Linked DNA regions of Thermochromatium tepidum ATCC 43061. The protein of the gene in region 2 interacts with the protein of the main gene of each other region in a pairwise test. Links are inferred from orthologs where the notes say so. Each region holds a gene or a part of one and is shown on either strand. Other genes may lie near its edges.

Region 1 (3,088 bases), 1.1 Mb from region 2 along the record:
GGCGAGTGCGGCCTGCTGGCGCGCCTTGGCCTCGTCGGAGAGTTCACGGGCATAGCCGCCCTCCCCCGCGCCGCTCTCGCCGAGATCGAGATCGATCGGCTTGGCACCGAGCGAGAGGATCTGCTCGCGCGTCTCGGGGCGCACGTCATAGGCGTAGACATCCGCGCCTAAGCGGCGTGCCGTGGCGATCGCCTGAAGTCCGGCCACACCCGCGCCCAGCACCACCACCCGCGCCGGCTTGGCCGAACCGGCCGAGGTCATCATCATCGGCAGGAAGCGCCCATAGCGCGCGGCGGCCTCGATCACGGCGCGATAGCCGGCAATGTTGCTCTGCGAAGACAGCACGTCCATCGCCTGGGCGCGTGAGGTACGCGGCATCCGCTCCAACGCCAGGACGCGCATCCCCTTGGCCAGTAGGCGCGACAGGATCGCGTCCTCGCCGCAGGATTCGAGCAGACCGATGTAGAGTCCGCCGGCGCGCATGGCCTCGACCTCGGTTTCGTCCGGACGGCGGACCCTGAGCAGCAGGTCGACGTCATAGGCGCCGGCACGGTCGGTCAGACTAGCGCCGGCCGCCTCGTAATCGGCATCCGGATAGCCGGCACGCACCCCGGCGCCGCGCTCGACCACGACCGCAAACCCCTGGTCGACCAGTTTCTTCACGACCTCGGGCGTCGAGGCCACGCGCCTCTCGCCTGGGCGAGTCTCCAACGGAATTCCAATCTTCATGCTAACGATTCGCCCCTGTTGTGGTGTGCCACCCCCTGGGCGGCAAAATGCGCGCATTATCCCGAGCGCATTGGTCGATCGCAACTTGTTAATATTCCGAAGTCTTCGCCCTGTCTCGGGGACGGTCGCGGCGCCTGTCGATGTTGCGACTTCCGCCATGCGCTCGATACGGCACTGAACGCCGACAGCCGAACAGGCTACAATCGCGCGCTTTGATCGTCGCACCCAACCCTGGTCCGACTTCATGCCCTGGCTACAACTTGCCTTCGATGTTCCGCGCGATCAGGCGGATGACTTTGAACATTACCTGGAACTGGCCGGGGCACTCTCGGTCACGCTCGGCGACGCGGGCGACGAGCCGCAGCTCGAACCGGGTCCGGGCGAGACGCCGCTGTGGTCGGTGGTGACGATTACGGCGCTGTTTGAGAGCGATCCGGAGAGCGCGGCCCGGGTCGAGCGTCTGGCGCTGGACCTGACCGCGCGTCTCGGTGAACGCCCGTGCATCCAGCGCATCGAGGATCAGGTCTGGGAGCGCGTCTGGCTCGAGACCTTCAAGCCGACCCGCTTCGGTCGGCGGCTGTGGGTCTGTCCGCATGGTCAGCCGCCCGGCGACCCCGAGGGTGTGGTCGTGGCGCTCGATCCGGGGCTGGCCTTCGGCACCGGGCATCATGCGACCACGGCGCTCTGTCTGGAATGGCTCGACGGTGCGGATCTGGCCGGCAAGACCGTGCTCGACTTCGGCTGCGGCTCGGGGATTCTGGCCATCGCCGCACTCAAGCTCGGCGCCGCGCGCGCCATCGCGGTCGATCACGATCCCCAGGCGCTCACGGCCACGCACGACAATGCGCTGGCCAATGGCGTGCTCGACCGGCTGGAGATCTTCGCGCCCGAGTCGTTCACCGATCCGAGCGTCGATGTCGTGCTGGCCAACATCCTCGCCGGCCCGCTGATCGCGCTGGCGCCGCGTCTGAGTGCGATGCTGGTTCCAGGCGGCGATCTGGTGCTCTCGGGCGTGCTCACCGGGCAGGTCGAGTCGGTCAGTGCCGCCTATGCCGAGCGCGTGAGGCTCGCTGCACCGCGTATCCGCGACGATTGGGCCTTGATCTCGGGACGCCGATGATCGCCTACCGGTGTGGCCGTCGAGTTTACCCACCACCTCGAGACGGCGAAGGACGACTACGGCAAGGGCCTTTTCGTGGTGCGCAACGCCGCAGCCAGCACCGATGAGGTCGTGACGGTGGCGAGCTTTCTCGATGCCTACGGCAACAACGCCACCTACGGTAACAAGGCCACGCACTATTTTCTGATCAACGTCGGTACCAGCGACATGGCGCTCTACTACTTCCGAGACGACACGGGCGCCGACAACCGCGTCGTTCCCGATGAGCTCACGCCAATCGTCCGCTTTGTTGGTGTGCGCACCGAGCAGCTGACCGAACTCGACATCCTGCAAAGCTTCACCTAACCCATCTCCATGCAGGTACAGCGTACCCGGCGACATATCGATGTCCTCGCTCCACGTCAAACAAGTGGATGTCCGAACGTCCCAGGCACTCGGGGTTAAATCCGTGTAACCTTGATAAAGACCCGCCGTTGTTCAAATTCCGATACGTCGATGCGTGCGGCCACGTCCACGAGAAAGAAACATCCGTGTCCACCTTGATCCGCCCCTTCCAGATCGGCCCCCATCGGCTCGCCAACAACCTGATCCTGGCCCCCATGGCCGGGATCACCGACCGCCCGTTCCGCACACTATGCCGGCGACTCGGCGCCGGACTGGCCGTGGCCGAGATGGTCGCCGCCAACACCGCGCTCTGGGGCAGTCGCAAGTCGCTGCGCCGGCTCGACTATCGCGACGAGTCGGGACCGATCTCGGCGCAGATCGTCGGGTCCGACCCTGCCCAAATGGCCGAGGCCGCGCGGCTCAACGTCGAGCTGGGCGCGCACATCATCGACATCAACATGGGCTGTCCGGCCAAGAAGGTGTGCCGTGTCGCTGCCGGTTCGGCCCTGCTGCGCGACGAGACGCGCGTGGCGCGCATCCTGGAGGCCGTGGTCGCGGCCGTCGCAGTGCCGGTAACGCTCAAGATCCGCACCGGATGGTCACCCGCGGAGCGCAACGCCGTGCGCATCGCCCGGATCGCGCGCGAGTCGGGCATCGCCGCCCTGACCGTGCATGGACGCACCCGTGCCTGCACCTATGGGACCCCGGCTGAATACGACACACTCCGTGCCATCCGCGCCTTCGTGGACATCCCGCTCATCGCCAACGGCGACATCGCCTCGGCGCAAGATGCCCGCCGCGTCCTGGACTACACGGGAGCGGATGCTATCATGATCGGCCGCGCGGCCCAGGGAC
Region 2 (3,292 bases):
CCTTGGCGAAGGGCTCCAGGACGCGCGCAACCGAACCCGGATCGTTCTGCGAGAAGGCGAGGATCATCGGGCCGACGAGCCCATCTCGCATGCAGGCGAAATCCGTGTCTTCCAGCGCGCGTCTGGCCAGGGTATTCTTGACCACGCGCACATAGACCCCGGCCTTGCGTGCCTCCACGCGCAGCTTGGTCAGTTGCTCGACGGTCAGGCCCCGGTATTCGGCTGCGATGGCCGAATAGGCGCTCTTTGCAACTTCCGCGACTTCGGCGACGATTGCTTCTTTTTGCGCAAAATTCAGCGCCACTGTCGTCACCTCTCCTGACATTGGAACCCGGTCATAACCGGGCGGCGAGCGGGTCCTTCACCTCCAGTGAGGGGCCCGCTCGCCAGGTTTGTGCGCCGTCATCAGCTAAGGATCTGACTCGGGAGCACCGTCTGCGCGGGCATGGTGGGCATTAAGTCCTTATGCCATCATCCTTGATGGCACCTCGGACACCCGCGGTCTTTGACGGTCTCCAGCGATGCCCGAGACCTCAAAGAAAACTCAGTCTCCAAGCGTGCCGACCCGAGGGCCGACACCCTAGATCAGAAGGTCAACGCCGAATGGTCGACCGTCAGGCCCGGCCCCATGGTGCTGGAGACCGTGACCTTCTTCATATAAATACCCTTGGCCGCCGTCGGCTTGGCCTTCATCAGGCTGCCAAGCAGGGCCTCGAGGTTCTCGCGCAGCTTGTTGGGCTCGAAATCGACCTTGCCGAGCGGGCAGTGGACAATGCCTGCCTTGTCGGTGCGATAGCGCACCTGACCGGCCTTGGCATTGCGCACGGCCTCAGCCACATCCGGGGATACGGTGCCGACCTTGGGGTTGGGCATCAGGCCACGCGGACCCAGCACCTTACCGAGCTGACCGACGATGCGCATGGCATCGGGCGAGGCGATGACCACGTCGTAGTCGAGCTGACCGGCCTTCATCTCTTCGGCCAGATCCTCGAAGCCAACCTTGTCGGCCCCGGCTTCGCGCGCTGCATCCGCCGCGGCACCCTGAGCGAAGACCGCCACGCGCACGGTCTTGCCGATGCCGTGCGGCAACACGGTCGAACCACGAACGACCTGATCGGATTTGCGCGGATCAACGCCGAGGTTGACCGCGACATCGATGCTCTCGTTGAATTTGACCTGGGACAACTCCTTGAGCAGGGCAAAGGCCTCGTCAGCCGGATAGAGCTTGCCGGGCTCGACACGCTCCCGGATCGCACGCACACGCTTGCTGAGACGCGCCATATCAATTCACCCCCTCGACATTCAGACCCATGGACCGCGCACTGCCGGCGATGGTACGCACGGCGGCGTCCATGTCGGCGGCGGTCAGATCGGGCATCTTGATGGCAGCGATCTGTTCGAGCTGCTCGCGCGTGACGGTTCCGACCTTGTTGGTGTTCGGCTTGGCACTGCCGCTGCTGATGCCAACGGCCTTTTTAAGCAGGATCGAGGCTGGCGGGGTCTTGGTGATGAAGGTGAAGCTGCGATCCGAGTAGACCGTGATGATCACGGGCGTTGGTGTGCCCTTTTCCATGTCCTGCGTACGCGCATTGAACGTCTTGCAGAACTCCATGATGTTGAGGCCGTGCTGACCAAGTGCAGGACCGACCGGCGGGCTGGGAGTCGCTTCGCCGGCCTTCACCTGCAACTTGATGTAGGCAGTGATCTTCTTTGCCATGATGAGTCTCCAGTGGGTGCAAGCGCCGGAGGATTACCCGGCTCCCCATGTGTAAGCCCCCAACAGGGGATTGGGAGGCCGCGTCCCAAGAGGACAGGCGGCCAGACTTCAGTTCACGCGGGCGCACATGCCGCGATCTTCACCCCTTTTCAACCTGGGAGAATTCCAGCTCGACCGGCGTCGAACGACCAAAGATGAGCACCGAGACCTTGACGCGACTCTTGTCATAGTCGACATCTTCGACCACGCCATTGAAATCGGTGAAGGGACCGTCGATAACGTGCACCACCTCGCCCGGCTCGTAGATTACCTTTGGACGGGGTTTCTCGCCGCTTTCCTGCAAACGTCGTAGGATGGCCTCGGCCTGGGCGTCCGGGATGGGGGCCGGGCGATCGCCCGTACCGCCGATAAAGCCCATGACCTTAGGTACGTTTTTGACCAGATGCCAGGTCTCGTCGGTCAATTCCATGTGAACGAGGACATAGCCTGGGAAGAACTTGCGTTCGCTCTTGCGCTGTTGCCCGCCTCGCATCTCGACTACTTCCTCGGTGGGCACCAGGATTTGACCAAATAGATCCTCGAGCCCTGCGCGCTTGATGCGCTCCTCCAGAGAACGCTTGACCTGCCCCTCGAAGCCCGAGTAGGCATGAATGACATACCAACGCCTGGACATTCTTAACCCCCCTGGCCAGTCAGGAATCGCAGGATCGACATCAGGATCATGTCGAATAGCCAGAGGACGATACCGAGGAGCAGCACCATGACCACGACCACCAGGGTCGTCTGCAGGGTTTCTTGTCGCGAGGGCCAGACGACTTTGCGCACCTCCATGCGCGAATCGGAGATGAACTGCCAGAGCGCACGACCGCGTTCGGTCTGGAAGGCGATGGCTGCCGCCCCGCCGCTGATCACCAGCAGCACGATCACGCGCAGCAGCGTCGAGACTTCGGAGAAATAATAAAAGGCCAGGATACCGCCAACCAAAAGGAATGCAGCACCACCCAGCTTGAGAAAATCCAAGCCGGCACCGCCGGTCTCTGTGCGTGAACTCATGAATTCGCCTATTTTCAAACCGCGTCTAGCGCGACAAATTTAGCTTTCTGGCTCGAATACAGCACATCAAAACCAACGGACTTCAGCGAAACGCGGCCTGAGATAGACCATCAAAACGCGCCCAACAGGAAGCCTCGCTGACTCACGCAGAGCTAGGGGATTTTCGCCAAAACCGCCCCGAACAGAAGCGACGTCGGCGACTTGAATGGCAGGCCAGGAGGGACTCGAACCCCCAACCTGCGGTTTTGGAGACCGCTGCTCTGCCAATTGAGCTACTGGCCTAAACTCGAAGCGATGGGGACAGACGCAAAACCCAAGGACGGCCTCGCGCCACCCTCATCGCAGATTACTCGATGATCTTGGAAACCACACCTGCGCCGACGGTGCGACCGCCTTCGCGCACAGCAAAGCGCAGACCCTCTTCCATAGCGATCGGCGCAATCAGCTTGATCGTCATCTTAATGTTGTCACCCGGCATCACCATCTCAACGCCTTCAGGCAACTCGCACGCCCCAGTAACAT

Evidence for each region.
Region 1: the proteins of rplK (region 2) and prmA interact in binary tests that used the Escherichia coli proteins (3 or more experiments, as listed by UniProt). The link is inferred for Thermochromatium tepidum ATCC 43061 from one-to-one orthologs.

Annotation. Positions count from the first base shown.
Region 1 is NZ_CP039268.1:479,424-482,511, reverse strand. What follows is about bases 141-2,911. They hold prmA (50S ribosomal protein L11 methyltransferase), read left to right. Parts: upstream 141-973; coding sequence 974-1,849; downstream 1,850-2,911. Other genes in these bases: dusB (tRNA dihydrouridine synthase DusB), read left to right, coding at 2,380-2,911; E6P07_RS02245 (hypothetical protein), read left to right, coding at 1,862-2,194; E6P07_RS02255 (Re/Si-specific NAD(P)(+) transhydrogenase subunit alpha), read right to left, coding at 141-729. In the rest of the region: more of E6P07_RS02255, read right to left, coding at 1-140; more of dusB, read left to right, coding at 2,912-3,088. UniProt on the Escherichia coli protein: Methylates ribosomal protein L11.
Region 2 is NZ_CP039268.1:1,605,281-1,608,572, forward strand. Bases 1-2,975 are described here. They hold rplK (50S ribosomal protein L11), read right to left. Parts: upstream 1,718-2,975; coding sequence 1,283-1,717; downstream 1-1,282. Other genes in these bases: rplJ (50S ribosomal protein L10), read right to left, coding at 1-304; rplA (50S ribosomal protein L1), read right to left, coding at 586-1,281; nusG (transcription termination/antitermination protein NusG), read right to left, coding at 1,857-2,390; secE (preprotein translocase subunit SecE), read right to left, coding at 2,393-2,770. In the rest of the region: tuf (elongation factor Tu), read right to left, coding at 3,117-3,292. UniProt on the Escherichia coli protein: Forms part of the ribosomal stalk which helps the ribosome interact with GTP-bound translation factors.